DNA from 3 places in the Streptomyces sp. NPDC001108 genome. Region 3 is predicted to be linked to each of the others. Evidence: riboswitches for the same ligand, from Rfam matches in the RefSeq annotation. Region 3 holds a riboswitch; each other region holds the start of a gene.
The links. A riboswitch is a leader RNA that binds a small molecule or an ion and turns the genes downstream of it on or off. The one in region 3 is predicted to bind cobalamin.
Positions count from the first base shown of each region.

Region 1: another riboswitch for cobalamin. It lies ahead of ACWC97_RS25625 (cobalamin biosynthesis protein); the one in region 3 lies ahead of ACWC97_RS11740 (prenyltransferase/squalene oxidase repeat-containing protein).
Region 2: another riboswitch for cobalamin. It lies ahead of ACWC97_RS05980 (ribonucleoside-diphosphate reductase subunit alpha); the one in region 3 lies ahead of ACWC97_RS11740 (prenyltransferase/squalene oxidase repeat-containing protein).

Region 1 covers NZ_JBSFKL010000013.1:2,225-12,451, reverse strand. Annotated here, with positions in the region: gene cobO (cob(I)yrinic acid a,c-diamide adenosyltransferase) at 1-464, opposite strand, end outside; gene ACWC97_RS25635 (putative cobaltochelatase) at 464-2,506, opposite strand; gene ACWC97_RS25630 (cobyric acid synthase) at 2,503-4,065, opposite strand; gene ACWC97_RS25625 (cobalamin biosynthesis protein) at 4,062-5,048, opposite strand; cobalamin riboswitch at 5,188-5,316, opposite strand; gene ACWC97_RS25620 (hypothetical protein) at 5,468-5,698, opposite strand; gene ACWC97_RS25615 (anion permease) at 5,731-7,035, opposite strand; gene ACWC97_RS25610 (class II aldolase/adducin family protein) at 7,262-7,921, shown strand; gene ACWC97_RS25605 (alpha/beta hydrolase) at 7,988-9,115, shown strand; gene ACWC97_RS25600 (hypothetical protein) at 9,411-10,227, shown strand, end outside.
Region 2 covers NZ_JBSFKL010000002.1:251,545-261,771, forward strand. Annotated here, with positions in the region: gene ACWC97_RS05950 (carbohydrate ABC transporter permease) at 1-621, opposite strand, end outside; gene ACWC97_RS05955 (carbohydrate ABC transporter permease) at 618-1,610, opposite strand; gene ACWC97_RS05960 (extracellular solute-binding protein) at 1,714-2,997, opposite strand; gene ACWC97_RS05965 (GntR family transcriptional regulator) at 3,277-4,041, shown strand; gene ACWC97_RS05970 (DUF3311 domain-containing protein) at 4,304-4,558, shown strand; gene mctP (monocarboxylate uptake permease MctP) at 4,555-6,189, shown strand; cobalamin riboswitch at 6,371-6,496, shown strand; gene ACWC97_RS05980 (ribonucleoside-diphosphate reductase subunit alpha) at 6,638-9,040, shown strand; gene ACWC97_RS05985 (ribonucleotide-diphosphate reductase subunit beta) at 9,040-10,059, shown strand; gene ACWC97_RS05990 (hypothetical protein) at 10,146-10,227, opposite strand, start outside.
Region 3 covers NZ_JBSFKL010000004.1:54,884-65,110, reverse strand. Annotated here, with positions in the region: gene ACWC97_RS11765 (aggregation-promoting factor C-terminal-like domain-containing protein) at 117-545, opposite strand; gene ACWC97_RS11760 (ECF transporter S component) at 864-1,703, opposite strand; gene ACWC97_RS11755 (ABC transporter ATP-binding protein) at 1,700-3,421, opposite strand; gene ACWC97_RS11750 (energy-coupling factor transporter transmembrane protein EcfT) at 3,418-4,581, opposite strand; gene ACWC97_RS11745 (SCO2322 family protein) at 4,578-5,279, opposite strand; gene ACWC97_RS11740 (prenyltransferase/squalene oxidase repeat-containing protein) at 5,276-6,568, opposite strand; cobalamin riboswitch at 6,679-6,822, opposite strand; gene ACWC97_RS11735 (mycothiol transferase) at 6,884-7,453, shown strand; gene ACWC97_RS11730 (MBL fold metallo-hydrolase) at 7,524-8,576, opposite strand; gene ACWC97_RS11725 (aldehyde dehydrogenase) at 8,779-10,227, shown strand, end outside.

The sequences.
Region 1 (10,227 bases), on a different contig from region 3:
CCGGGACGGGCGCGCAGCACCTCGACCACCTCGGCGGTGTCGACCCACCCCCAGTGCAGCGGGTAGGCGAACTCGTCGAGGACGTACAGCCGGTACGTCTCGGCGGCCAGGTCGCGCTTGATCTGCTCCCAGCCCTCGCGCGCCGCCTCCTCGTTGTCCTGCTGGCCGTCGCGCTGGACCCACGACCAGCCCTCGCCCATCTTGTGCCAGGCGACGGAGCCGCCCTCGCCGCTCGCGCCGAGGACCTTCAGCGCGTTCTCCTCGCCGACCTTCCACTTCGCCGACTTGACGAACTGGAAGACCCCGACGGGCCAGCCCTGGTTCCAGGCGCGCAGCGCCATCCCGAAGGCCGCCGTCGACTTCCCCTTGCCGATGCCGGTGTGCACCATCAGCAGCGGCCGGTTGCGGCGCTGACGGGTGGTGAGCCCGTCGTCCGGCACGGTGGTCGGCTGTCCCTGCGGCATTACGCGGCCCTCCTGGTGATGTCCCTCTTGCCCGCTTCCCGGACGCCCTTGACGAGTCCGGTGATCGCATCGGCCCGCAGCTCGTCCAGGGTCACGGCGGTGCCGCCGAGATCCCGGGCCAGCTCGGCCGCGAGCCCGAGCCGCACCGGCCCCGACTCGCAGTCCACGACGACCGAGGCGACGCCCTCCGCGGCGTGCAGCCGCGCCGCCCGGGACGCCAGCGCCACCGGCCCGGGGCCGCCGGTCGCCCGCCCGTCGGTCACCACGACCAGCAGCGGACGGCGCGAGGGATCGCGCAGCCGCTCCACCCGCAGCACCTCATGGGCCTTCAGCAGCCCGGCCGCGACCGGGGTGCGCCCACCGGTCGGCAGCAGCTCCAGCCGGGCCGCCGCCGCGTCCACCGACGACGTCGGCGGCAGCACCACCTCGGCGTCCCGGCCCCGGAAGGTGACCAGCCCGACCTTGTCCCGCCGCTGGTACGCGTCGAGCAGCAGCGACAGCACCGCGCCCTTCACGGCCGCCATCCGCTGCCGGGCCGCCATCGACCCGGAGGCGTCCACCACGAAGAGCACCAGGTTCCCCTCGCGCCCCTCCCGCGTCGCCTGCCGCAGATCGTCCCGCCGGACCACCAGCCCGCGCCCCGACCGGCCGCGCGCCCGCTGGTGCGGGGCGGCGGCCCGGACCGTCGCGGCCAGGTGCAACTTGGTCAGGGCGCCCTCCGGGCGTCGCGCGCCGGTGGTGCGCCCGTGCTCGGTACGGGCCCGGGAGCGCCGCCCCGCCGCGCCCTCGCCCAGGCCGGGGACGCTCAGCGTCTTCGTACGGAACGGCTCGGTGGCGCCCACCGGGCGCTGCTCGCCGCCCCCGGACGGCCGGCCCTGCTCCTGGCCCCGCTCCTGGCCCTGGCCCTGCTCCGGTACGGAGGGGCCGGGCGTGTCGTCGGCGCCCTGCCCGGGGTCCTGCGGCGTGCCCGGGCCGTCGTCCCGCGGCGGCCGGCCGCCGCCGTCCGGGCCGTCCGGGTCCGGATCGTCGTCCCCGCCGTTCCGCTCCAGCGTGTCGTCCAGCTTCTCCTCGTCGAGCCCCGGCGCGTCGAAGGGGTTGCGCCGCCGCCGGTGCGGGAGGGCGAGCAGCGCCGCCTGCCGCACGTCCTCGGCGAGCACCTCCGTACGCCCCGCCCAGGCGGCCAGCGCCGTGGCCGTCCGCGCCATCACGATGTCCGCGCGCATCCCGTCGACCTCGAAGGCGGCGCAGGTCGCGGCGATCTGCCGCAGCGGCGCGTCGCCGAGGACCACCGCGGGCAGCAGCGCCCGCGCGGCGGCGATCCTCGCCCGCAGCGCCTCCTCCTCCCCGGCCCAGCCGGCCGCGAACCCCGCCGGGTCGTCGTCGTACGCCAGCCGCCGCCGCACCACCTCGACCCGCTGGTCGGTCTCCCGGGACGCGGCGACCTCGACGGTCAGCCCGAACCGGTCCAGCAGCTGCGGCCGCAGCTCGCCCTCCTCCGGGTTCATCGTCCCGACCAGCAGGAAACGCGCCGCGTGCCGGACCGAGACGCCCTCCCGCTCCACGTACGACGCGCCCATGGCGGCCGCGTCCAGCAGCAGGTCCACCAGGTGGTCGTGGAGCAGGTTGACCTCGTCGACGTAGAGGATGCCCCGGTGCGCGTCGGCCAGCAGCCCCGGCTCGAACGCTTTCACGCCCTCGGCGAGCGCCCGCTCGATGTCGAGCGCCCCCACGAGCCGGTCCTCCGACGCGCCGACCGGCAGCTCCACCATCCGGGCGTCCCGCGACACACCGGCCCCCGGCTCGTGCGGGCCGTCCGGACACGCCGGGTCGGCCGCCGCCGGATCGCAGGAGAACCGGCACCTCGGCATGACGGCCACCGGCGGCAGCAGCGCCGACAGCGCGCGTACGGCGGTGCTCTTCGCGGTGCCCTTCTCGCCCCGCACCAGCACCCCGCCGATGGCCGGCGAGACGGAGTTGAGCAACAGGGCGAGCTGCAGGTCCTGCTGCCCGACGACGGCGGTGAACGGGAAATGCGTACTCACTGGGCGGTCCCTCCTGCGTCTTTCGCGGATGTACGGGGATGAGGCAGGGCGCCGCCGGGCGCCCCGGGCGGGACGAACGGGAGCCCCGGCGGCGCGCCCGACTCGATGAGCCGGAGCAGCGCGTCGGTGTCGGCGTGCTCCTCGATCAGGTCGCCGAGCCGGTCCAGCTGCTCCTCGCGCAGCGCGCCGAAGGAGGTGTCGGGGGCGGGGACGAAACGCCGGCCGGCGGCCCGCGCCACCTCGGCCAGGAAGCGGCGGCGGAACGCGTCGCTCTCCAGCGAGCCGTGCCAGTGGGTGCCCCACACCGCCCCCACCCGGCAGCCGTCCAGGAACGGCTCGCCGCCGAGGACGTCCGCCACCCCGTGGTGGATCTCGTACCCCTCCACGGGGGCGCCGAGCGCCTCGCCGACCGGCCGGGCCAGGGTCTTCTCCCGGTCGAAGCGGACGCGCACGGGCAGCAGACCGAGGCCCTCGACGCGGCCGGCCCGGGACTCCACCTCGTCCTCGATGTGCTCGCCCAGCAGCTGGAAGCCGCCGCAGATGCCGAGGACCGGCCGGCCCGCGGCCGCGCGCCGCGCCAGCGCGTCGGCGAGTCCGCGCTCCCGGAGCCAGGCCAGCGCCTTGACCGTGCCCCGGGTGCCCGGCACCACGACCAGGTCGGCGTCGGACAGCTCCTCGGCCCGGTCCACGAACCGGACGACGACCCCGGGTTCGGCGGCCAGCGCGTCCACATCCGTGAAGTTCGACATCAGCGGCACCGCGCACACCGCGACCCGCAGCACGTCCTCGCCGTGCGGCGGTGCGACGGCCGACTCGCGCACCGCCCCGCGCAGCGAGACCCGCAGCCCGTCCTCCTCGTCGATGCCGAGCCCGTGGGCGAAGGGCAGCACCCCGTACGTCGGCCGCCCGGTCAGCCCGCGCAGCATGTCCAGACCGGGCTCCAGCAACGACACGTCACCGCGGAACTTGTTCACCAGATAGCCCGCGACCAGCGCCTGGTCCTCGGGGGCCAGCAGCGCGGTCGTACCGAAGAACGACGCGAAGACGCCGCCCCGGTCGATGTCGCCGACCACCACCACCGGGAAGTCCGCCGCCCGCGCGATGCCCATGTTCACGATGTCGGTGCGCCGCAGGTTGATCTCGGCCGGGCTGCCCGCCCCCTCGCAGATCACCGCGTCGTACGTGGCCCGCAGCTGCTCCAGGCAGTCGGTGACCGTGCCGAACAGGGCCTCCTGCCGGCCGCCGTGGTAGCCGCGCGCGCTCATCTCGCCGACCGGCCTCCCCATCAGGACGACCTGGCTGGAGCGGTCGCCGCCGGGCTTCAGCAGGACCGGGTTCATCAGCGCGGCCGGCTCGACGCGGGCGGCCTGCGCCTGCATGGCCTGGGCGCGCCCGATCTCGGCGCCCTCGCGGGTGACGAACGAGTTCAACGACATGTTCTGCGCCTTGAAGGGCGCCACCTTCACGCCCCGGCGCACCAGCCAGCGGCAGATGCCCGCGGTGACGACGCTCTTGCCCGCGTCCGAGGTGGTTCCGGCGACCAGCAGTCCGCCGCTCATGCGCTCCTCCGTCCGGTACCGGTCCGCCGCGCGGCGATCCGTCGTGCGGCGAGGCCGGCACCGAGCCGCCCCGCCACGCACACGCCGAGGGCCAGCGCGCCGACCCGCCGCGACAGCCGCACCGCGCGTTCGATGTCCGCGCCCTCCACGGCCCTGCCGCGCTCCCCGTTGAGCACCGGGCGGTGTTCGACCCGGCCGCCGTACGCGAGGGTCCCGCCCAGCCGTACGCCGAGCGCCCCGGCGAACGCGGCCTCCACCGGACCCGCGTTCGGGCTGGGATGTCTGGCGGCATCGGCCCGCCAGGCGTGCAGCGCGTCCCGGGGGCGGCCCCCGGCCGCCACCGCGAGCAGGGCGGTGAGCCGGGCGCCGGGCCAGCCCGCGAGGTCGTCGAGGCGGGCCGAGGCCCAGCCGTACCGGCGCAGCCGTGGCGACCTGTGGCCGACCATGGCGTCGAGGGTGTTGACGGCCCGGAACCCGGCCAGCCCGGGAACCCCGGCCACCGCGCCCCACACCAGGGCGCCGACCACGGCGTCCGAGGTGTTCTCCGCCACGGACTCCACCACGGCACGGGCGATCTGCGGGCCGTCCAGGGACTGCGGGTCGCGCCCGCACAGATGCGGCAGCCGCTCCCGGGCCAGGGCGATGTCACCGGCCTCCAGCGCGCCGCCGATGGCCCGCGCCTCCCGGCCCAGGGAGGTGCCGCCGACGACGGACCAGGTGGCGGCGGCGGTCAGCGCCACGGAGGCGGCGGGGCTGCGGCGCACCGCGCGGGCGGCCACCGCACCACCGCCCACGGCGGCTCCGGCGCAGATCAGGGTGTGCAGCGCGCCCCAGCCGCGGTGGTCGTGCCACAGGCGGCGCTCGACGCCCGCCGCGGCCCGCCCGAAGGCGGCGACCGGGTGGCCCCTGCGGGGGTCACCGAGCAGCAGGTCGCCGAGGAGACCGGCGGTGGCGCCGTACGCGAAGATGCGGTCGGCTCGCACGGCTCAGCCGGCCGTCGCGCCGCGGCGGACTCTCGTACGGAAGGCATCGGGGCCTGGGACGGCGGGCGCATGGCGGCCGGGCATGGCGATATGTCCTCACTCAGGGTCCGCGCCCTGGTTCGACGTGACCGGCGACGAGAGTCTCCTGGCTCCCGGATCCGCGGGGCCCCCGGCCTTCCAGCCCGCTCGCGCGCGCCGTGACGTCCGGTGTGGGGGACCGCTCCCCGGTGACAGTGGCGGGACCGCGCCGGATTCGCACCGGCTTCCTCTGCTGTCGCCGTAATTGGCTCCGGCAGTCCACCATGCCCCGCGAAGGCCCGTCAACCTGCCGTTGACCTGCGGCGGGGCAGTGTGCCGAGACGCACATCGGGCCGGGCACCCGGGGGTGTCCGGCCCGATGCGGGCGTGCGCGGGGCGGGTCAGGCGACGATCAGGAAGATGCCGTACCCGACGGCCGCCGCGCAGAGCGCGAAGCAGGCGTACGCGCCGGCGCGGGCCAGCAGCGGCGAGCCGCCGGAGCCGCCCTGCGCAGCCGGTTCGGGCTGCTTGGAGAGGCCGACGATGCCCAGGGTGAAGAGACCCACCAGCGCGACGGTGACCACGAGGGAGACACCGAAGACGGAGCCGAGGGCCGCCCAGTCGATTTTCATGCTGATTCCTTAGACGGTCGGTGCGGGACCGGTCAGACGGCGGCGGGCTGCGCCGGGTCCTGAGGGGCCTTGGGCGTGACCGGGAGGGCGGTCACGACGGCCGCGGCCGGGGCGGCGGCGGGGGTGGTGGCGGCCTGGGCCGCGGTGGTGGGCGGCGGGCTGACGGCGGCGATGGCCGTGGTGACGACACCGGCGGGCTCGGCGGGGACCGGCGCCGGGGCCCCGGACCCCGGGGCGACGTCGTCGTGGCCGACCGGCTTGCGGCGGGAGAGCAGCCAGATCGAGCCGGAGCCCAGGACCAGCAGGGCCGCGACCACGACGACGCCCCAGGTGCCCTGCTTGGTGAGCAGCTCCGCGCCCGCGCCGACCAGACCGGCGGCCGGCAGGGTCAGGCCCCAGGCGACGAACATCCGGGTGGCGGTGGACCAGCGGACCACACCGCCCTGGCGGCCGAGGCCCGCGCCCATCACGGCGCCGGAGCACGACTGCGTGGTGGAGAGCGAGAAGCCGAGGTGCGAGGAGGCCAGGATGACCGTGGCCGCGCTGGTCTGGGCGGCGAAGCCCTGCGGCGGCTTGAGGTCGGTGAGGCCGCTGCCCATGGTGCGGATGATGCGCCAGCCGCCCAGGTAGGTGCCGAGCGCGATGGCGAGACCGGCGGAGACGATCACCCAGACCGGCGGGTTGGCCCCGGGGTGCAGGACCCCGCCGGTGACCAGGGCCAGCGTGATGATGCCCATGGTCTTCTGCGCGTCATTGGTGCCGTGGGCGAGGGAGACCAGCCCGGCCGAGGCGATCTGGCCGGCCCGGTAGCCCTTGGCGGTGGCCTTCTCCTGGGCCTCGTCGCGGATCTTCCCGCCGATCCGGTACGTCAGCCGGGTGGCCAGCAGCGCGGCGACACCGGCGACGATCGGGGCGGCGACCGCGGGGAGCAGCACCTTGGTGACGACGGTGCCGCCGTTGACGGACGACCAGCCCGCCGACATCACGGCCGCGCCGATCAGACCGCCGAACAGGGCGTGCGACGAGCTGGAGGGCAGCCCGACCAGCCAGGTCAGCAGATTCCAGAGGATGGCGCCGACGAGTGCCGCGAAGATCACTTCTGTGCGCAACCCGTCCTCGTTGACGATCCCGCCGGAGATCGTCTTGGCGACCTCCACCGACAGGAACGCGCCGACGAGATTGAGAACGGCGGACATGGCCACCGCGGTCTTCGGTCTGAGTGCACCGGTCGAGATGGTGGTCGCCATCGCGTTCGCGGTGTCGTGGAAACCGTTCGTGAAATCGAACACTAGAGCTGTCACGATCACAATCGCGAGGAGCAGCGTGATGTGTTCCATTTACCCAGGCAATCGTTCGACGTCATTGGCATGTGGACCGTAGGCAACCTGGGTAAACGGAAGATGAACTGGGGAGGGCACTGTGGTGACTCCAACCGGAGTCACGGCGTTCCGTTTCTGTTCGAGGTGTGTTCCCCGGAAGGCGGAACGCGGTGGTCCGCCCGGCCCTGTACCCATCGCTCCCCAGGGCTGACAGGATCGGTCCATGAGCGATCAGCTTCGGCGCATGAGCGATCAGCAATGTGACGCGATCGGACGGGCGTGGGACGGGGTCGTCGCCACCGCGCGGCGGACGGCGGCCGAGGGGCTCGTCGTCGGGACGTCGGGAAACGTGTCGGCCCGGGTCGGCTCCACCATCCTCGTCACCCCCAGCGGAGTGCCCTACGACCGGCTGCGCCCCGAGGACGCCGTGGGCGTCGATCCGGACGGCAACCGCCTCTTCGGCGACCTGGTCCCGACCAGCGAACTCCCGCTCCACCTCGCCGTCTACCGGAACACGGACGCCGCCGCCGTCGTCCACACCCACGCGGTGCACGCCACGGCCGTCTCCACCCTGGTCGCCGAGATCCCCCCGGTCCACTACGCAGCCGCCATGCTCGGCGGCCCCGTCCGCGTCGCCGCCTACGCCCGCTACGGCACCCCCGAACTGGCCGAGTACATGCTTACCGCCCTCCGGGACCGCACCGGCTGCCTGCTCCGCAACCACGGCACCGTCACCTACGGGGCCACCCTGGACCAGGCGTACGACCGGACCGCCCAGCTCGAATGGCTCTGCCGCCTCTGGCTCGCCGCGAGCTCCGTCCCCGGACACACCCCGAGCCTGCTCACCCCGGACCAGCTGGACGAGGTGGGCGAGGCGCTCAAGGGATACGGACAGCCGGGCTGACCCGACCGGCCCAGCACACGGCCCCGTCCGCTGGCAGCGCGCCCCCGCCGCCACGAGACTGGGGCCGTGCGCCCGGCAACGATCACGGCAGCAGCCGTCACCACGGTCCTCGGCGTCGGCGCGGCGGCGGTCGCGGCCGGCCGGTACGCCAGCGACGTCGCCCTGCGGGCCCCCGCGGGGCGCCCGCTCCCCGCCGACCGCCGACTCACCGTCCACGCCACGGCGGCCGGCCAGGTCACCCTCACCCGCTCCTTCACCGCCCTGCGTCCCGGCACGTACGGACTGGTCGGCGACGACGTCCACGCCGTGGTCGGCCCGGTGATCGAGAACGCCCACGCCGCCCCCGACACCGTCGTCCGCCGACTGGAACGCGTGGACCGGGGCACCCTGGAGCCCGGCGACAAGGTCCGGGTGACCCCGCAGCTGTTCAGCGGCGACCCCTCCCGCGCCCTCGGCCTCGCCCACGAGGAGGTCGAGATCCCCGGCGAACTCGGCGCCCTGCCCGCCTGGTTCGTGCCCGGCGCCCGCGACACCTGGGTCATCACCGTGCACGGCCTCGGCACCACCCGGGAACACCCCATGAACCTCATGGGCTTCCTGAACGGGCTGCGGCTGCCCGTGCTCGACCTCGCCCACCGCGGCGACGCCGGGGCCCCGCGCTCGCCCGACGGCCTCGTCCACCTCGGCGAGTCCGAATGGCGCGACCTGGACGCGGCGATCCGCTTCGCCGTGCGCCACGGCGCCCGCGACGTCGTCCTGCACGGCTGGTCCACCGGCGCCTCGATGGCGCTGCACGCGGCCGTCGGCTCCGCCCTGCGCGACCGGATCTCCGGACTCGTCCTGGACTCCCCGGTCCTGGACTGGAACGCCACCCTGCGCGCCCTGGCCGTCGCCCGCGGCGTCCCGGCCTTCCTGCTGCCGCTCGCGCAGCGCGCCGCCGAGGGCCAGACCGGGGTGCACGGCGGCCGGCTGCTGGACGAATCCGTCGCCCGCTCCCTGCGCACCCCCACCCTGGTCTTCCACGGCCCGGACGACCAGCTCGCCCCCTGGCAGCCGACCCGCGACCTCGCCGCCCGCCGCCCCGACCTGATCGCCCTGCACACCGTCCCGCAGGCACCGCACGCGGCGATGTGGAACGCCGACCCGGCCCGCTACGAGGAGACCCTGCGCCGCTTCCTGGTCCCCCTGATGTGACCCGGCCGGGGAGGGCGGCCCGTCCTCCCCGCGAACCGGCCCCGGACCGGGGCTTCCGGTCCGCCCGGCGCAAGATCCGTGAGGCGCCCCCGGATCCCCGCGATGTGACCGGATGGGAGAGGGTAAACGCCTCATTGTCCCAGGCCCGGACCGGGATCGCCGTCCCGGGAATCCGGGTTCCGTTTGGGCTTTCGGGCCGTCAGGGGCAAGACTGCTACCCGTGACGTCCCGTAACCCGCGCGACTCCAGGCTGCGACTTGTCCGCCCGCGACCCCTTGCCACCGCCCGCAAGGCCGTGACCACCCGGCGCACCAGGCCGGCCCCCCGCCCGCCCGAGGGCACCCCACCCCGGTCGGAACTGGCCCGCCAGGCCAGGGCCGCCCTCGCCGACGCCGTACGGATCGCCCGGTGGGCCGCCGACGGCGCGACCCCCGGCGCGCCACCGCTGGCCGCCCAGGCGCTCCAACGCGCCGCGGCCGCCCTCGAACTGTCCCCGGCACAGGTGCGCTCCGGCTGGGACCGGGCCAGGCTCGCCGGCCTGGTCGAACTGCACGGCGACACCGCACGCCCCGGCTGGCGGCTGCGTGCCTGGGACCGCGACGACTCCGCCGTGCTCCGCGGCTGGGTGGCGCTCTTCGACGCCTGGTCGCTCGTCCACCCGGCGCCCGCGGGCCTGGAGTCCACGGCCGCCGCCGAGGCCGTCGAGGCGGTGCCCCAGGTCCTCTCCCTCCTCCAGCTCTCGGCGGGCCCGGTCACCGTCCCCGCCCTGCTGGACCTGCTCGCCCAGCGCGTCGCCGAACTCCGCGAGGAGCGCTGCGAGGTGCCGTACGGGCCGCAGCCGCTGCCCGGACCGGCCGAGCCCGCCCCGCCCGCCGACCCGGCCGCCCTGCTCGACTGGGCCCTCGACGGACTGGCCGCCGTCGGCGCGCTCACCCTCGGCACCGGACACGCCACCCTCACCCCGCTCGGCAACTGGGCGGTCTGGGTCAAGCTGGAGCAGATCTGCGTCGCCGCCCAGAGCCCGGCCGGGAACATCGAGCAGTCCGCCGCCGACATGCTGCTCGGCTGCGCGAGGCTCACCCCGGGCCCGGCCCGCGACGAGTACCGGGCCT
Region 2 (10,227 bases), on a different contig from region 3:
CCACGCGGTGATGAAGCCGAAGAGCGAGGTGGCCATCAGGCCGGGGGCGAGCAGCGGCAGGATGACCTTGATGAAGGCCTGCGGGCGGGTACAGCCGTCGACCATGGCGGACTCCTCCAGTTCCTTGGGCACCGCGGCAACGTAGCCGCGGAGCGTGAGGATCGTGAAGGGGAGCACCATCACCATGTAGAAGAGCGTCAGCGGAACCAGGCTGTTGAGCATGTCCGCGTCGCGCACCAGGAGATAGATCGCGATGACCATGACTTCCCAGGGCGCCATCTGAGCGATCATGAAGACGAGGATCATGCCCTTGCGGCCCTTGAAACGCATGCGGGCCAGTGCGAACGACGCGAAGAGCGCGATGATCAGCGAGAAGGACACGGCGAGCAGGGTGACCGTCAGCGAGTTCCCGACCAGGGTCAGGAAGTTCGGCGCGTTGTACGCGGTCTTGAAGTGCTCGAAGGTGATCTCGGTGGGGAACCAGACCGGGGTCTCGGTGATGATGTCGCCGGTCGGCTTGAAGGCCGTGCTGAACATCCAGTAGACGGGGAAGACCAGCCCGACGAAGAGGATGAGGGCGAGGGCGTTGGGCCAGATGCGGCCGAACAGTGAGCGCTTCACAGCTCGTCCTCCTCTTGCTTGAGAACGATGCGGAGGTAGTACGAGGTCAGCCCCAGCATGATCAGGATGGTGAGCAGCGAGATCGCCGCGCCCATGCCGTAGTGCTGGTTGCCGACACCTTCGACGAAGGCGTAGATCGGCAGGGTCTCGGTGAGGCGGTTGGGGCCGCCCTCACTGATGGTGAAGATCTGCGGGAACGCCTTGAAGACCCAGATGACCTCGAGGAAGGTCGTGGCGTAGAGGAAGGGCCGCAGGAACGGCATGGTCACCGAGGTGAAACTCTTCCAGCTGCCGGCGCCGTCGAGGGAGGCCGCCTCGTAGAGCTCCTTGGGGATGGTCGTGGTCGCCGCGTAGAGGTTGATCGCCACGAACGGGATGGACTGCCAGACGATCATCAGGGTGACCACGAAGAACGTGGAGAACTGCGATCCGGTCCAGTTGAAGTCGGCCATCGAGTGCCAGCCGAGCTTGTCCAGCACGTAGTTGACCACGCCGAAGCGGGAGGCGAAGAGCCACTGGTAGACGGTGGACGCCGCCACGATCGGCATGGCCCAGGCGAGCACCAGGCCGATCAACAAGGTGAACCGCATCTTCTTGCCGAGGCGGGCGAGCAGCAGGCCGACCAGGGTACCGATGATCATGATCAGCGCGACGTTGGCGGCGGTGAACACGATCGTGCGGAGGGTTACCCTCCAGAAGTCCTCTCCGGTGAGGATCTCCTGGTAGTTCTTGAAGCCGTTCCACTCGGTGACATGCTGGATCAGCTGCCCCATGTTGAGGTTCTGGAACGACAGCATGGCGTTCTTCACCAGGGGATACCCGAGGAAGATCGCCGTCACCGCGAGCGCGGGAACCATCAGCAGGTACGGCGCGGCGCCGATACCCACTCTCCGCTTCTTCCCCCCGTGCTGCCCGACGGGTGGTATCCCGTCCCGGCCGCGGCCCGCGGCCGTCCCGGCCACGTCCGAGGGATCGGTCTGCACTGCCATGCTCGCCATCTCTTCCAACAAAGCCCTACACGGAACGATGCGTACGGCCGGGGGCGGCGGGTCGGAACCCGCCGCCCCCGGCGCGGGACGCGCTAGCTGCGAACTACTGCTGCTGGCTGAGGCGCTTGTTGAGCTCGCCCTCGACCTGCTTGGCGGCGTCGGCGGGCGACTTACCCTGCAGGACCAGCGTCATGTAGGTCTTGATCGGGTTCGGCGGGTTCTCGACCGGCGCCCACTCCGGGATCAGCGGCGTGGTGCCACCGGACTTGGCGGCGGCGGGGCCGGCGGCCTCGGCGGCGGGCTGACCGACGGTGTACTTCTGCATGGCGTCGTTCTTGGGGGACCAGCCGGCCTCCTTGATGAGCGCGCCGTCGTTCTCCTCGGAGAGCGCGATCTTCAGGAACTCCTTGGCCAGGTCCTGCTTCTTGCTGCCCGCGGCCACGGCGAGGTTGGAGCCGCCGAGGAAGACGCCCTCGGGCTTGTCGGCGGTCTCACCGGGGATGGTGAAGAAGCCGATGTCGTCCTTGAGCTTCGGGTTGGCCTTGATGGCGGTGCCGGCCTCGTAGCCCATGGCGATGATGGCGCCGGTCTTGCCCTTGGCGAAGACCTCGGCCTGCTGCGGGGTGGCCTCGTCCTTGTCCTTGGGGGCCTTGGAGTAGGACTGGTACTTCTTGTACACATCCATGGCCTCGGCGACCTTCGGGTCGGCCAGGTTGGAGACGTACTTGTCGCCTTCCTTCTTGACCGGGGAGACGTCCTTGCCGACGAGCAGGCCGTCGAAGAAGTACCAGTTCTGGCCGGGCAGGTAGATCGGCTCGGCGTCGCCCTTCTTCTCGATGGCCTCGAAGGCCTTGAAGAGGTCGGCGCGGGTCTTCGGCGTCTCGGTGATGCCAGCGTCCTTGAAGACCTTCTTGTTGTACATGACGACGCGGTTGCCCACGTACCACGGCAGGGCGTACTGCTTGCCGTCGTAGATGGAGGGCTGGTTGACGCCGTCGGCCCAGGCGGAGCCGATCTCCTTCTTGAGGTCGCCGAGGTCGGCGAGGCCGCCGGTCTTGGCGTAGGCCGGGGTCTGGGTGTTGCCGATCTCCAGGACGTCCGGCGGGTTGGACTCCGAGAGGGCGGTGGTGACCTTCTGCTGGATGCCGTTCCAGTCCTGGACTTCGATCTTCAGCTTGGCCTTGGTCTTCTTCTCGAACTCCTCGGTGACCTTCTTGGTCCATCCGTCGGGGTTCGAGCCGGACATCGTCCAGACGGTCAGCGTCTGACCCTTGTAGGCGTCGGGACCGGCCTTCTTGCCGCTGTCTCCGCCGTCGTCGGACCCACACGCGGCGAGGCCGATCATCATGCCCGCGACGCCGATCGCCGCGATGAGCTTGCGCTTCACGCCAAACCCTCCTCAGGGATACTGCAACCCCGCCCACCGCGAAGACATTCGACGAGTACTGCTGGGGCTGGACCTGGTCTTTAATGGTTTAGACCAGTACCGGGAGCTTGGCCTAGACCTTTTGGGGTGTCAAGGGTGTATAAGAAGTGCACTCGCGTCCGTTATAGGACCGACACCTAAGGGAGGGCGACCAGCCGTGACCGGACCGTGCCACCATGTGAGCCGCGACAGACGGAGGAGCCGGTGACGGCAGCAACGCAAGCGTCGGGAAGGCGGACCATGGGTGCCGACGGGGGCAGTACGGAGAACGAGACGGGCGCGGCCACACGCACGGCACGCGTCCCGAAGTACTACCGGCTGAAGCGACATCTGCTGGACATGACGGACACCATGCCGCCGGGCACCCCCGTGCCCCCTGAGCGGACCCTGGCCGCCGAGTTCGACACCTCGCGCACCACCGTGCGCCAGGCGCTCCAGGAGCTGGTCGTCGAGGGCCGGCTGGAGCGCATCCAGGGCAAGGGCACCTTCGTCGCCAAGCCGAAGGTCTCGCAGGCCCTCCAACTCACCTCGTACACCGAGGACATGCGTGCCCAGGGGCTGGAACCGACGTCCCAGCTGCTGGACATCGGCTATGTGACGGCCGACGACACCCTCGCCGGGCTGCTCGACATCACCACCGGCGGGCGGGTGCTGCGGATCGAGCGGCTCCGGCTGGCCAGCGGCGAGCCGATGGCGATCGAGACCACACACCTTTCGGCCAAGCGCTTCCCGGCGCTCCGCCGCTCCCTGGTGAAGTACACCTCTCTCTACACCGCGCTGGCCGAGGTCTACGACGTACGGCTGGCCGAGGCCGAGGAGACCATCGAGACCTCGCTGGCCACCCCGCGCGAGGCCGGGCTGCTCGGCACCGACGTGGGTCTGCCGATGCTGATGCTCTCCCGGCACTCGCTGGACGGGCAGGGCGAGCCGGTGGAGTGGGTGCGCTCGGTCTACCGCGGCGACCGGTACAAGTTCGTGGCGCGACTCAAGCGGCCCATCGACTGATTCCGGCGGACGGGAGGCCATTTCCGGCCATCCCTTCCCGTGCCACCACCCTCGGGCCCCTGTGGAGCGCACCACTCCGCAGGGGCCTTTCGGCTGCCCTGGTACGGACCAACTCCCGTACGTATGACGCGATCTCACACATACGTACCAACCGGTCGGACCGTTGTCGGACCGCAATGCGGACAGGGGGTGACGGTGACCGGAACCTCCCCTAGATTTCCTGCGCATTACAGGGTGATCAGCGAGGGGACGGAGTCGCCGCATGTCCGTGGAACCAGAGGAAAAACCGCCCACCATCACACCGGTCAGAGTGGTCGTCGCGCTCTGTCTGGTCGCGCCGTTCGTGGCGATGCTCTGGGTGGGTTCGTACGCGAAGGTGGACCCCACCTTCATCGGCATCCCGTTCTTCTACTGGTACCAGATGCTCTGGGTGCTGATCTCCACCGCGCTCACGATGGTCGCGTACAAGCTGTGGCAGCGCGACCAGCGCGCCCGCAAGGGGGGTGAGCGCGCATGAAGGACGGCGTGAACGGCGTCGCGCTCGGCGTCTTCATCTTCTTCTTCGTGGCGGTCACGGTCATGGGCTTCCTGGCCGCCCGCTGGCGCAGGGCCGAGAACGAGGCCAGCCTCGACGAATGGGGTCTGGGCGGACGCTCGTTCGGCACCTGGGTGACCTGGTTCCTGCTCGGCGGCGACCTGTACACGGCGTACACCTTCGTCGCCGTACCGGCGGCGATCTACGCGGCGGGCGCGGCGGGCTTCTTCGCCGTTCCGTACACGATCCTGGTGTACCCGCTGATCTTCACCTTCCTGCCCCGGCTGTGGTCGGTCTCGCACAAGCACGGCTACGTCACCACCTCTGACTTCGTCCGCGGGCGGTTCGGCTCGAAGGGGCTGTCGCTGGCGGTCGCCGTCACCGGCATCCTCGCCACCATGCCGTACATCGCGCTCCAACTCGTGGGCATCCAGGCGGTGCTGGACGTGATGGGCGTCGGCGGCGGCGAGAACACGCACTGGTTCATCAAGGACCTGCCGCTGCTGCTCGCGTTCGCGGTGCTCGCCGCGTACACCTACTCGTCCGGGCTGCGCGCGCCCGCGCTGATCGCGTTCGTCAAGGACGGGCTGATCTACCTGGTCATCGCCGTGGCGATCATCTACATCCCGATCAAGCTGGGCGGCTTCCACGACATCTTCGCCAAGGCGGGCGAGGCGTTCTCCGAGACCAGTCCGACCACCGGCAAGCCGCGCGGCGCACTCGCCCCGGGCGAGGCGGGCCAGTGGGGGTACGCGACCCTGGCGCTGGGCTCGGCGCTGGCGCTGTTCATGTATCCGCACTCCATCACGGCGACGCTCTCCAGCCGCAGCCGCAACGTGATCCGGCGCAACACCACGATCCTGCCGCTGTACTCGCTGATGCTGGGCCTGCTGGCGCTGCTCGGCTTCATGGCGATCGCCGCCGGGATCAAGGTGGACAACGGGCAGCTCGCCATCCCGCAGCTGTTCGAGAACATGTTCCCGGACTGGTTCGCGGGGGTGGCCTTCGCCGCGATCGGCATCGGCGCGCTGGTGCCCGCCGCCATCATGTCGATCGCCGCGGCGAACCTCTTCACCCGCAACATCTACAAGGACTTCCTGAGGCCCGACGCCACCCCGGAGCAGGAGACCAAGGTATCCAAGCTGGTGTCGCTGCTGGTCAAGGTCGGTGCGCTGGCCTTCGTCCTCACCATGGACAAGACCGTCGCGATCAACTTCCAGCTCCTCGGCGGGATCTGGATCCTCCAGACGATGCCGGCCCTGGTCGGCGGGCTGTTCACCCGCTGGTTCCACCGCTGGGCGCTGCTCGCGGGCTGGGCGGTCGGCATGGTGTACGGGACGGTCGCCGCGTACGGGGTCGCCTCGCCGACCCAGAAGCACTTCGGCGGTTCGTCGGCGGAGATCCCCGGCATCGGCGAGATCGGCTACATCGGCCTCACCGCGTTCGTGCTGAACGTGGTCGTGACGGTGGTGCTGACCTTCGTCCTGAACGCCGTGAAGGCGCCCGCCGGTACGGACGAGACCTCGCCGGCCGACTACACGGCCGACGCGGGCGACCCGGGCGTGCGGGCGGAGCTCCCGCCGGCCACCGCGGGGGCTCCGGGCGGCCACTGACGGCCCGCTTCCCGGCGCCCCGGGAACACCCTCCGGCAGGGCCCGTCACCGGGCCTCCACGGCCCGTTCCCGCCCCTTCCCGAGGGGCGGGGGCGGGCCGCCCGCCGTTGCGGGAGCGGCCTGATCCTGCGTCGTACGACACAACATGTGGGGGCTGCCTCATCGGGCGGCCCCCACATGTATGCTCATCCTCGCTGTCGTCGCAGGGGAATCCGGTGCGAATCCGGAACTGTCCCGCAACGGTGTATCCCGTGCGCTTTTGCGCACCCGAGCCAGTCCGAGGACCTGCCGACAGCGCATCCGGCTCGACCGAACCGGATGCCCAGACGTCCGGGCCTCGCGGTTGGGCCGGTGGACGCCGCGCGGAGTGCTGCCCCGGCCCGGGTGCGTCCTTCGCGGGCTGCCCCGTTCCCCCGCCGGCCCCGAGCCGAGCGTGGGAGAGCAACACGTGACCATCGCGCCAGCCGATCCGGCTTCAGTCGCCGCGTCCGTCGAGTCCGAGGCAGCCGCACAGGACGGTCCCGGAGCGGCGCTGCTGCGGACCCTGACCGCCCTCACCGCCGATCTGCCCGACACCGACCCCGGCCGGGTCGCCGCCGCCGCCCTGCGCGGCCGCAGCGCGCGGGCGGACGAGGCGGAGCTGCGTGCGCTGGCCACCGAGGCGGCCGCGGGCCTGATCTCCGAGGACCCCGCGTACTCCCGGCTGGCCGCCCGCCTGCTGACCCTCGCCATCGCGGACGAGGCGGCGGGCCAGGGCGCGGTCTCCTTCTCCGCGTCGGTCGCCGTGGGGCACCGCGAGGGCCTGATCGCGGACCGCACCGCCGCCTTCGTCGCCCGGCACGCACCGGCGCTGGACGCGCTGGTGGACCAGTCCCTCGCCGACGGCGCGGACGACCGCTTCGGCTACTTCGGGCTGCGCACCCTGCACAGCCGCTACCTGCTGCGCCACCCGCACACCCGCCAGGTCGTCGAGACCCCGCAGCACTTCATGCTCCGGGTGGCGTCCGGGCTCGCCGAGGACGAGTCGCAGCGCGCCCTGGACGAGGTGGCGGCGCTGTACGGCCTGATGAGCCGGCTCGACTACCTGCCCTCCTCCCCCACCCTGTTCAACTCCGGTACCCGGCACCCGCAGATGTCCTCCTGCTACCTGCTGGACTCGCCGCTGGACGAGCTGGACTCGATCTACGACCGCTACCACCAGGTGGCCCGGCTCTCGAAGCACGCGGGCGGCATCGGCCTCTCGTACTCCCGTATCCGCTCGCGCGGTTCGCTGATCCGCGGCACCAACGGGCACTCCAACGGCATCGTGCCGTTCCTCAAGACGCTGGACGCCTCGGTCGCCGCCGTCAACCAGGGGGGCCGCCGCAAGGGCGCCGCCGCCGTCTACCTGGAGACCTGGCACGCGGACATCGAGGAGTTCCTGGAGCTGCGCGACAACACGGGCGAGGACCAGCGGCGCACGCACAACCTGAACCTGGCGCACTGGGTGCCGGACGAGTTCATGCGCCGGGTCGAGGCGGACGGCGAGTGGTCGCTGTTCTCCCCGGTCGACGTGCCCGACCTGGTCGACCTGTGGGGCGACGCGTTCGACGCCGCGTACCGGGCCGCCGAGGCGAAGGGGCTGGCCCGCCGGACGCTCCCGGCCCGCGAGCTGTACGGCCGGATGATGCGCACCCTCGCCCAGACCGGCCAGGGCTGGATGACCTTCAAGGACGCCTCCAACCGGACCGCGAACCAGACCGCCGAGCCGGGCAGCGTCGTCCACTCGTCGAACCTGTGCACCGAGATCCTGGAGGTCACCGACGACGGTGAGACCGCCGTCTGCAACCTGGGCTCGGTCAACCTCGGCGCGTTCGTCGCCGGCGGCTCCATCGACTGGGAGCGGCTGGACGCCACCGTCCGCACCGCCGTGACCTTCCTGGACCGGGTCGTCGACATCAACTTCTACCCGACCGAGCAGGCGGGCCGCTCCAACGCCCAGTGGCGCCCGGTGGGCCTGGGCGCCATGGGGCTCCAGGACGTCTTCTTCCAGCTGCGGCTGCCGTTCGACTCGCCGGAGGCCCGCGCGCTCTCCACCCGGATCTCCGAGCGGATCATGCTCGCCGCCTACGAGGCGTCCTGCGAGCTCGCCGAGCGCTCGGGCCCGCTGCCCGCCTGGGAGCGGACGCGCGCGGCGCGCGGGGTGCTGCACCCCGACCACTACGACACCGGGCTGAACTGGCCGGAGCGCTGGGAGGCGCTGCGCGCCCGGGTCGCGAAGTCCGGCATGCGCAACTCGCTCCTGCTGGCCATCGCGCCGACCGCGACGATCGCCTCGATCGCCGGGGTGTACGAGTGCATCGAGCCGCAGGTCTCCAACCTCTTCAAGCGCGAGACGCTCAGCGGTGAGTTCCTCCAGGTCAACGCGTACCTGGTGGAGGAGCTGAAGCAGCTCGGCGTGTGGGACGCGCGGACCCGTGAGGCGCTGCGCGAGGCGAGCGGCTCGGTGCAGGGCTTCGCCTGGATCCCCGAGGACGTGCGGGCGCTGTACCGCACCGCGTGGGAGATCCCGCAGCGCGGCCTGATCGACATGGCGGCGGCCCGTACCCCGTTCCTGGACCAGAGCCAGTCGCTGAACCTGTTCCTGGAGACGCCGACGATCGGCAAGCTCTCCTCGATGTACGCGTACGCCTGGAAGCAGGGGCTGAAGACGACGTACTACCTGCGCTCGCGCCCGGCGACCCGGATCGCCCGCGCGGCCTCCGGCCAGGCCGCCGCCGCCCCCCTTCCCGTACAGCAGGCGTCGGCACCCGACGCGGACGCGATCGCCTGCTCCCTCGAAAACCCCGAGTCCTGCGAGGCATGCCAGTAATGAGCTCCACCCACTCCGAGAAGAACCTGCTGGACCCGGGTTTCGAGCTGACCCTGCGTCCGATGCGCTACCCGGACTTCTACGAGCGCTACCGGGACGCGATCAAGAACACCTGGACGGTGGAGGAGGTCGACCTCCACTCCGACGTCGCCGACCTGGCCAAGCTGTCGCCGGGCGAGCAGCACATGATCGGGCGGCTCGTCGCGTTCTTCGCGACCGGTGACTCGATCGTCTCCAACAACCTCGTGCTGACGCTGTACAAGCACATCAACTCCCCCGAGGCGCGGCTGTACCTGTCGCGGCAGCTCTTCGAGGAGGCCGTGCACGTCCAGTTCTATCTGACGCTGCTGGACACCTATCTGCCCGATCCGCAGGACCGGGCGGCGGCGTTCGACGCGGTCGAGGAGATCCCCTCGATCCGCGAGAAGGCCCAGTTCTGCTTCAAGTGGATGGACTCGGTCGAGAAGATCGAGCGGCTGGAGACGAAGGCCGACCGCCGCCGCTTCCTGCTCAACCTGATCTGCTTCGCGGCGTGCATCGAGGGGCTGTTCTTCTACGGCGCGTTCGCATACGTCTACTGGTTCCGCTCGCGGGGTCTGCTGCACGGTCTGGCCACCGGCACCAACTGGGTGTTCCGGGACGAGACGATGCACATGAACTTCGCGTTCGAGGTGGTGGACACCGTCCGCAAGGAGGAGCCCGACCTCTTCGACGACGAGCTCCAGCAGCAGGTCACCGACATGCTGAAGGAGGCCGTGGCGGCGGAGCTCCAGTTCGGCCGCGACCTGTGCGGCGACGGGCTGCCGGGCATGAACACCGACTCGATGCGGCAGTACCTGGAGTGCGTCGCCGACCAGCGCCTGACCCGGCTGGGCTTCCCGGCGGTCTACGGCTCGGAGAACCCGTTCTCGTTCATGGAGCTGCAGGGCGTGCAGGAGCTGACGAACTTCTTCGAGCGCCGCCCGTCCGCCTACCAGGTCGCGGTGGAGGGGTCCGTCTCCTTCGACGACGACTTCTAGGCGGAAGAGGCCGGTCCCGCCGGGTACGCGGCGGGACCGGCCTTCTGCTGTACGGGGGACTCGGGGCGGTGGCCCCGGACACGGCATCAGACGCGGGCCCAGCTTCTGACGTACGGGCGTCTCGGGGCGGGGGCGGGGGCCGGGGCCTCCGCGGCGCGCAGCTCGCGG
Region 3 (10,227 bases):
AAGGGCATCCCGAACCCCGTCCGCCCGTTCACCTGCTCCCCGACCGGACGGGAAAAGCCCGCACCCCGTACCGGACGCGGTACGGGGTGCGGGCGGAGGGAGAGCCGGGGGACGGCTCAGTACCAGTGGTTGGTCTGCCAGAACGACCAGGCGGCGCACGGGCTGCCGTAGCGGGAGTTCATGTAGTCCAGGCCCCACTTGATCTGGGTCGTGGGGTTGGTCTGCCAGTCGGCGCCGGCCGAGGCCATCTTCGAGCCGGGCAGGGCCTGCACCAGGCCGTAGGCGCCGGAGGAGGCGTTGGTCGCGGTGTGGTTCCAGCCACTCTCGTTCTGGACGATGTTGCTGAAGCACTGGTACTGCGCGGCGTCACCGATCATCGCCTGCGCCGTGGCCTGCGCTCCCGTCGTGACGGTGGTCGGCGCGGCCATGGCCGGGGTGACCCCGAGGGCCACACCGGTGGCGCCGAGGAGAACGGCGGCGCCGGCGACGGCGGACGTGCGACGGGAGTTGCGGGGCTTGGCGAGGAGGTTACGGGCGAACGACACAGAGGAACCTAACGTTCGGGTACGGGGGAAGTCGCGGACCGGTCCGGATCGTGCGGGTGGACCGGGCTTCGTCGACCGGGGTCCGATCGGGGCGGACCCTGCGGTGCTCGGCGACTCATCCAGTGATAGCGAGGCCGCTGGGCCGCCGCAACGACCCCCGGTACGAGCCCGCCTCGCACCAAGGGCCGCCCGGCCCGCCGCCCGCCCGCCCCGCCCCCGGGCCGTCGTCGCAGGTCGCGGCCGGTACGCGACCGGGCCGCCCGGCCCCGCCGGCGCCACTAACCCCGGTAGGAGAGGACGAAGGTCCTGTGGGAGCCCTCACGCGCCGGGAGCGTCGAATGTGACCCGCGCCTCGAAGTTGGCCCGCCTGGTCGCCCGCCGCAGCGCCTTCAGCAGCGCCGGACCGACGGCCAGCGTCAGCACCGCCGTCAGCACCGCCCGCCCCAGGTCCCAGCCGAGCGACGTCGCCAGGCAGTACGCCAGGAACCGGACCAGGTTCTCCGCCAGCGGATCGCCCGCGTGGAAGGAGACCCCCGACCCCGTCGGCGGCACCGTCACCCAGCCGAACAGGTTCATCACCGTGCCGTACGCGAACGACGCCACGAACCCGTACCCCGCCAGCAGCAGCGCCTCGGCCCGCCCGCGCAGCCGGTCCGCGCCGGGCAGCAGCCCCGCGCCCATCGAGAACCAGCCCATCGACAGCATCTGGAACGGCATCCACGGCCCCACCCCGCCGGTGAGCAGCGCGGAGGCGAACATCGTCACCGAGCCCAGCACGAAACCGAAGCCCGGCCCGAGGACCCGCCCGCTCAGCACCATCAGGAAGAACATCGGCTCCAGCCCCGCCGTGCCCGCCCCCAGCGGCCGCAGCGCCGCGCCGACGGCGGCCAGCACCCCCAGCATCGCCACCGCCTTGGCGTCCAGACCCGAGTCGGCGATCATCGCCACCACCACGCCGATCAGCAGCGGCAGCAGCGCGGCGAACAGCCACGGCGCGTCCTGCGCGTGCGCCGGTCCGATCCCGGGCCCGGCCAGCAGCGGCCAGCCGAACGCGACCACCCCGATCGCGCTGACCAGGACGAGCGCGGCGACGGCCCGCGGCCCCAGCCGCACCGGCCGCGCCCGGCGCACCACCGGCTCCGCCCGCCGCCCCGTCACGACGGCTCTCCCAGCGCGGTACGCACCTGCGACACGGTCAGCCACTCCTGCGGGGCGAGGATCTTCGAGGTCTGCGGGGCGAACGCCGGGGACGAGACCACGACCTTCCGGGTCTCCCCGTCCGCGACGACCTCCCCGTCCGACAGGATCACCACCCGGTGCGCCAGTTCCGCCGCCAGTTCCACGTCGTGGGTGGCCAGCACGATCGCGTGCCCCTCGGCCGCCAGCCCGCGGACCACCCCGACCAGCCGGGCCTTCGCCGCGTAGTCCAGGCCCCGGGTCGGCTCGTCCAGCAGCAGCAACGGGGGGCGCGCGGTCAGCACGACCGCCAGGGCCAGCGCCAGCCGCTGCCCCTCGGAGAGATCACGGGGGTGGGTCCCGTCCGGCACGTCCGGCAGCAGCTCGGAGACCAGGGCCCGGCAGCTTCCCGGCGCGGCGCCCGCGTCCCGGTCCGCCGCGGCGCACTCCGCGCCCACGGTGTCCGCGTACAGCAGATCGCGCGGCTCCTGCGGGACCAGCCCGACCCGGCGCACCATCTGGCGCGGCTCGGTACGGTGCGGGGCCCGGCCGCCGACCAGGACGGTGCCGGAGGTGGGCTCGACCATGCCGACGAGCGCGGACAGCAGGGTGGACTTGCCCGCCCCGTTCCGCCCCATCAGCGCCACGGTCTCGCCCGGCGCCACGGTCAGCGACACCTGGCGCAGCGCCTCCACCCGGCCGCGCCGCACCCCGAGCCGTTCCACCCGGGCCGCGACCTCTCCGACCGGCTCCCCGGCCCCGGTCCCGTCCCCGGGCCGCGCGCCGCGCCCCAGCAGCCGGGCCAGCGCACCCCGCCGCACCGGCGCGGCAGTGAGCGGCGACGGCGCCGCCGCGGCCACCGGCCCCGGAGCGGGCGGCGCCACGTCGGCGAGCCGCTCCCGCAGCCCGCCCGCCCGGCGCCGCGCGTCGCGCACCGAGAGCGGCAACGGCTCCCACCCCGCCAGCCGGCCCAGCGCCACCACCGGCGGATGCACCGGCGAGAGCGCCATCACGTCCGCGGGCGCGCCCATCACCGGAGCGGTGCCCCGCGAGGGCAGCAGCACGACCTGGTCCGCGTACTGCACCACCCGTTCCAGCCGGTGCTCCGCCATCAGGACCGTCGTCCCCAGGTCGTGCACCAGCCGTTGCAGCACCGACAGCACCTCCTCGGCCGCCGCCGGGTCCAGCGCGGACGTCGGCTCGTCGAGGACCAGCACCTTGGGGTGCGGGGTGAGCACCGAACCGATCGCGACCCGCTGCTGCTGACCGCCGGAGAGCGTGGCGATCGGCCGGTCGCGCAGCTCGGCCAGACCCAGCAGGTCCAGGGTCTCCTCGACCCGCCGCCGCATCACGTCGGGGGCCAGGCCCAGCGACTCCATGCCGTACGCCAGCTCGTCCTCGACCGTGTCGGTGACGAAGTGGGAGAGCGGGTCCTGGCCCACCGTGCCCACCAGATCGGCCAGCTCGCGCGGCCGGTGGGTGCGGGTGTCGCGCCCGTCGACCGTGACCCGGCCGCCCAGCGTGCCGCCGGTGAAGTGCGGCACCAGCCCGCTCACCGTACCCAGCAAGGTCGACTTGCCGACACCGGACGGGCCGACCAGCAGCACCAGCTCACCCTCCGGGACGGTCAGATCGACCCCCGACAGCGTGGGATGCTCCGCCTCTTCGTAACGTACCGAGACCTGCTCGAACCGGATCATCGCACCTCCTTGGAACGCGGACCGGCCACCACCGGCGGGGCCGGGGCCACCACCGCGGGCGCCAGCCCGATCAGCACCGCCGCGGCGGGCCACAACGGCAGCACCGGCGCGACCAGCGGCACCACACCCGGGTGCAGCGCCTCCCCGTCGACGGCGCCCGCCCAGATCATCGACACCGCCACCACGACCCCCGAACCCGCCACCAGCCAGGCCCGCGCCCCCCACCGGTCGGGCCGGTAGCGGGTACGGACCGAACGGGCCCCGCCGAGCCGCAGCCCGGCCATCGCCGCGACCAGCCCGACGACCACCAACGGCAGCCCGTACACCGCGCCCTGCGCGGCCAGCAGCCCGTATGTACCGGCGCAGACGCCCAGCAGCCCGCCGAGGGTCAGCACGTTCGTGGTGTGCCGGACGGCGCGCGGCACCTGGGCGGTGCGCCCGTACCCGCGCGCGTCCATCGACGCCGCCAGCGCCACCGACCGCTCCAGCGCACCCTCCAGCACCGGCAGCCCGATCTGGAGGACCGCCTTGATCCCCCCGGTCGGACGGCCCCGCAGCCGCCGGGCGGTCCGCAGTCGCAGCACATCGGCGACCATGTTCGGCGCGAAGGTCATCGCGACGACCACCGCCACCCCCGCCTCGTACAGCGCGCCCGGCAGCGACTTCAGCAGCCGGGCCGGGTTGGCCAGCGAGTTCGCCGCCCCGACGCAGATCAGCAGCGCGGCCAGCTTCGCCCCGTCGTACAGGGCGAACACCAGCTGTTCCACGCTGACCCGGCCGCCCAGCCGGATGCCCTGCGCCCAGTCGGGCAGCGGCACTTCGGGGAGGGTGAACAGCACATGCGTACCGGGGATCGGCGACCCGAGGAAGGCCGAGAACACCAGCCGCACCCCGATGACGAACAGCCCGATCCGCACGAACGTCCCGTACGAACGGGCCCACGGCGCGTCCGTGCGGCGCACCGCCACGACGTAACCGGCCACCCCCACCAGCAGCCCGAGCAGCAGGGGGTTGGTGGTCCGGGACGCGGCGGTGGCCAGGCCCAGCGCCCACAGCCACCACGCCCCGGCGGGCAGCGCGTTGCTCCGGGTCGCCTCGGGGGCGCGCAGCGGGCCGCGACGGGTCAGGAGCGTGCCGCCGCCGGTGGGGGCGGCGGTCATCCGCGGCGGCGGCGGGCCTGGACGACTCCGGCGACGCCGAGGAGGAGCACGGCGCCGACACCGACGTACACCCCGGCGGACGGGCCGCCGGAGCCGTCCGGGCCGTCGGCCTGCGCCCGGGGGGAGGCCGGGGCGGCGGTGGTGTCACCGGAGGCGGCGTCACCGGAGGTGGCCGGGGCGGGGTGTCCGTCGCCGGAGACCTGCTCGCCGCAGCCGGTGGCCGGGTAGCCCGCGATGCCGCAGAGCATCCCGTTGCTGTCGTAGCGCAGCGGCCGGGCGACCTTGGCGAGGGCCTCGGCGGCGCTGGCGTCGGGGGCGACCCGCGCGCAGGCGGCGCGCGGTGCGGGCGGGTTCGCACCGCCCGGGGCGTCGGCGGCCGTGCCCGGGTCGATGACCACCGCGACGCGCTTGGTGCCGGAGGTGGCCGGGGTGTCCCCGCAGATCTCCGCGAAGACGGGGGCGCGGCGCGGCTTCGCCGCGTTCTGGGAGTCCTCGCTCACCGCGAACCGGAAGCCCTGCACCTCACCGTCGTCGGGCCGGACCAGCGACGGGCCCTGGGTGGCGTACGCCCAGCCGGAGCCGGACCCCTCCCAGAACGACCAGTACCGGTAACCGGCCGCCTGGGCCGGGGCCGCGCCGACCACGGCCAGCAGCGCGCCGAGGACCAGCAGCACCGCGGCGCTTCCCGCGCGCCTCACGACTGCTGGTTCTTCCGCCGGCCGCTGATCAGGAAGAACGCGCCCGCCGCGACGACCAGTCCGATGCCGATGTACCACCACACGCCGCCGATCACGTCGTCGCCGCTGTGCACCTGGTCCTTCTCCGTGGAGACGTAACCGGTGTCGGCGGACGGGTCGGGGGTGACGATGGAGGCGGGGGCGGGACCGGCCGCGTTCAGCCGGGCGACCAGGTCGACGCCGCCGAAGTCGCGGGCGTCGTCGCCGGTCGCGTGGGCGGCCAGGATGAGCTGGGCGTAGGCGGCCGGGCCGCCCTGCGCGGCCCAGTCCGCGGAGTTCTTCTTCAGCCAGGCGACCGCCCCGGCGGCCTTGTCCCGGTGGCCGGAGGCGGAGAGCGCGACGACCGCGTCCGCGGTGTTGCCGACGTCGGGCAGCGGGGCACTGTCGTCGGAACCGGGCATCGGCGGCTGGTCCAGGTGGCCGGTCTTCGCGAGGGCGCCGACGAGGTAGTGGGCGCCGTTCTGCGCTGCCTGCTCGGGCGTGCGCACGTCACCGGGGCGGCAGACGGGCGCCTTGCCCGGGGCGTTGTTCCCGACCGCCAGGGCCTTGCCCATGGAGCCGAGCACGGCGGCCGCGGTGGCGTCCGCGTTCGCGACGAGCTTGCCCTTCTTGTCCGGCTGGTACGCGAAGGCGCCGCCGGCCTCGTCGCCGGCCGCGTCCTTGCCGCCGCACGGGATCGCCAGCGCGAGGAGCGGGTCGTAGGGCGTCCTGCCGTCCGGGGTGGTGATCTCGGACAGCCGCTGCCCCTGCCGGGCGAGGGCGCCGATCACCAGCGAGGTGGAGTTGGCGTCGCTGGGCGCGCCCGCCGTGTAGCCCCAGCCGCCGTCCTTGTTCTGTACCGACTTCAGCCAGCGCACCCCGTTGTCCACGATGTCCCCGTGGCCGCCGACCTCGACCAGCGCCTGGGTGGCGGCGGCGGTGGCGTTGGTGTCCCGCACCGTCTTGTCGTCGCACGGCACGGAGGCGTCGGGCCGGTAGGCGGCGTACGAGCCGTCGGCGCACTGCTGGCCGATCAGCCACTCCACCGACTTCGCGGCCGGGGTGACCCCTTCGAGCTTCTGCGCCAGGAAGGACAGCGACTGCCGCCACACCCCGTCGTACGTGGGGTCCTTCGTGCCGTACAGCCCGGCGGGCAGGGCGGCGGACGGCGAGGGCGTCGGGGACGGCGCGGCGACCGCGGCCGGCGCGGCGGCCGCGCAGAGCACGGCGGCGGTGGCGGCGAGCGTCGCTGCGCTGCGGCGTACGGTCATGACGGGCGGGTGCCTCTCCTGCGGGGTGAATCCGGGCAGGCACGCTCAGGCACCAGGCTCCGGCCCCGTATACCTCGACGGTGCCGACCACCGGGGGATCCGGTGGTCCGAGCCGGTCACGACCGGGACAGGGCATTCCGACTCACCGTCGGCGAGGACGGCTCACGGCTGCGTGGTCAGTGCCGGATTCGCACCGGCTTCCCCCTGAACGGGCATGATGACGACCCGCCCACTCTACCGGGCGCCCCCAAGCCGCTTCGATGCCGTGTTCGAGGACCGTAAACGAGTGGCATGCGCAGGCGCCGGCGCAGGACGATGGCGCCCATGAACGATCAACCCGCGCGCTGGACCCAGGCAACCGTCCATCCCGACATGTGGGTGGACCCGGACGACGATCCCCGGAGCGAGGAGGGCGCGAGCCCGGAGGGTGAGCTCGCGACGCTCACCCAGTTCCTGGACGACTACCGGCTGACCATGAGGATGAAGTGCGAGGGCCTGGACCCGGAGCAGCTGGCCCGCCGCTCCGTCCCGCCCTCGACGCTCTCCTTGCTCGGCCTCCTGCGCCACCTTGCCGAGGACGAACGGGACTGGCGCAACTGGATCAGCGACGGCGAACCCCTCCCGAAGCTGTACGGGAAGCGCGACGCGGACTTCGACGGGGCCGTGGCCGACCAGGCCGTGATCGACGCCGCCTACGCGGACCTGGAGCGCGAGCAGGCCGCGACCGACGCCGCCCTTGCCGCCCACCCGGACCTTGGCGAGCGGCTCGGCAGGGACCGGATCTCGGTACGGGAGCTTCTGGTGCACCGCATCGAGGAGTACGCCCGCCACTGCGGCCAGGCGGACCTGCTGCGCGAGTGCATCGACGGCCGCGTGGGGCAGTAGCCTCGGCCGTTCGGGGAGCGTCCCGGAGGTCCGCCCACGCCGGTCGTACCGCCCACGTCGCCCACATCGCTCACACCGCGATGTACGCCACCGGCTCGCTCCCCGCCACCGCCTCCGCCCGTCCGAGCTTCACCAGCCGCCGCAGATGCGCCTCGGCCTCCGAGACCGCGATGTTCCGCGAGCCGTGCGGGATCCGCTCCCAGGGCCGGTTCCACTCCATCCGCTCGGCCAGCTGCCACGGCGTCAGCGGCTCGGCCAGCAGCCCGAGCAGCCCGGACAGCCGGTCCTCGTGGTGGTCCAGCAGCTCCCGCACCCGCCCCGCCGCGTCGGTGAAGGCGTACTGGTGGGCGGGGAGCACCTCGGCCGCCCCGAGCCTGCCGATCCGCTCCAGCGAGTCGAGGTAGTCGCCGAGCGGGTCGGTGACCGTGGCGTCGTCCGGGTCCTCGTACAGCCCGATGTGCGGGCTGATCCCCGGCAGCAGATGGTCCCCGGAGAAGAGCCGCCCCCGGCCCGGCAGGTTCCCCGGGTGCTCCTCCTCCAGATGCAGACAGACATGGCCCGGCGTGTGCCCCGGTGTCCAGATCGCCCGCAACCGGCGCCCCGCCAGGTCCAGCAGCTCGCCCGGCACGATCTCCCGGTCCGGCACGGCGGCCCGCAGCCCCGGCAGCGTACGCATCCGCTCCCCGGCGGCCGCCGCCTCCCGCAACGGCGCGAGATGCTCCTCGGGCGCGCCGACCGCGCTCAGCTTCGTCACGAGATACGTCATCCACGTCCCGGGCCGGGAGGCGCGGGTGCGGCGCACGATCGCGGTGTCCGCCGCGTGCATGGCGATCCACGCCCCGGACGCCTCCCGCACCCGCCCGGAGAGCCCGTGGTGGTCCGGGTGGTGATGGGTGATGACCACGCCATGGATGTCGGACACCGCCGTCCCGACCGCCTCCAGCCCGGCGACGAGGGTGTCCCACGCCTCCGGGTCGTCCCAGCCGGTGTCGATCAGCACCGGACCCCGGCCGGTCTCCAGGACGTGCACGAGCGTATGGCCCAGCGGGTTGTCGGGGATCGGCACCTTGATGCTGTGCACGCCCCCGCCGTGGTCGGTCACCTGCGTCACGCGGTCCCCCATCTCTCCCGGCGGGCCGCGGCGAACCGCCCGCCCCACCGCCTGTCGGGCCCAATGCCCCTACTGTAACGAGAACTTGTTCCAGTAGTAGCCCTGGTCGACCAACCGCTGTCCGGGCGTGCGCCCGTGGACTCCTGGAACTGGAACTGGTATCAGTTCTGACGAGTAATCAGTTCACGTATCGGTGCGCGGGAGGCGGCAGGCCATGACCGAGCTAGTCGAACACGGGAAGCTGTTCATCGGCGGTGAGTTGGTCGATCCGCTGGGCCGGGACGTGATCGAGGTCGTCTCGCCCCACACCGAGCAGGTCATCGGCCGGGTGCCGCACGCCTCCGAGGCGGACGTGGACCGGGCCGTCGCCGCCGCGCGCCGGGCCTTCGACGAGGGGCCGTGGTCCCGGACGAGCCTGGACGAGCGGATCGCGGTGGTGAGCCGGATCAAGGACGCGTTCGCCGCCCGGTACGAGGAGTTCGCCCGGGTCATCAGCGCGCAGAACGGCACCCCGTACACGTCGAGCGTCATGGTGCAGGCGCTCGCCGCGATGATGGTGTGGGACTCGGCGCTCACCGTCGCCCGGGACTTCCGCTACGAGGAGCGGCGGGCCGGGGCGCTCGGGCCGCTGCTGGTGCGCCGGGAGCCGGTCGGGGTGGTCGCGGCCGTGGTGCCGTGGAACGTCCCGCAGTTCACCGCCGCCGCCAAGCTCGCGCCCGCGCTGCTGGCCGGCTGCTCCGCCGTGCTCAAGGTCTCCCCGGAGACCCCGCTGGACGCCTATCTGCTGGCGGAGATCGTCGCCGAGGCGGGGCTGCCGGAAGGGGTGCTGTCGATCCTGCCCGCCGACCGGGAGGTCAGCGAGTACCTGGTCGGGCACCCGGGCGTGGACAAGGTGTCGTTCACCGGGTCGGTGGCCGCCGGGCGCCGGGTGATGGAGGTCGCCTCCCGCAACCTCACCAGGGTCACCCTGGAGCTGGGTGGCAAGTCCGCCGCCGTGATCCTGCCCGACGCCGACCTGGACGCGGCCGTCGCGGGCATCGTCCCGTTCGCCTGGATGATCAACGGCCAGGCGTGCGTGGCCCAGACCCGCATCCTCGTACCGCGCTCCCGCTACGACGAGACGGCCGAGGCGTTCGCGGCGGCGGCGGGCGCGCTGAAGGTCGGCGACCCGCTCGACCCCGCCACCGAACTGGGCCCGCTGGTCGCCCGCCGCCAGCAGCAGCGCTCCCTCGACTACATCCGGACCGGGCAGGACGAGGGCGCCAAGATCCTCACAGGCGGCGGCCGCCCGGCCTCCCAGGAGCGCGGCTGGTACGTCGAGCCGACCCTCTTCGGCGATGTCGACAACTCCATGCGCATCGCACGCGAGGAGATCTTCGGCCCGGTCATCTGCCTGCTGCCGTACGGCGACGAGGACGAGGCGGTCAGGATCGCCAACGACTCCGAGTACGGCCTGAGCGGCAGCGTCTGGACCGCCGACACCGAGCACGGCATCGACATCGCCCGCCGCGTCAGGACCGGCACGTACAGCGTGAACACCTTCAGCCTCGACATGCTCGGCCCGTTCGGCGGGTACAAGAACTCCGGCCTGGGCCGGGAGTTCGGCCCCGAGGGGTACGGCGAGTTCTTCGAGCACAAGATGATCCACCTGCCGGCCGGATAC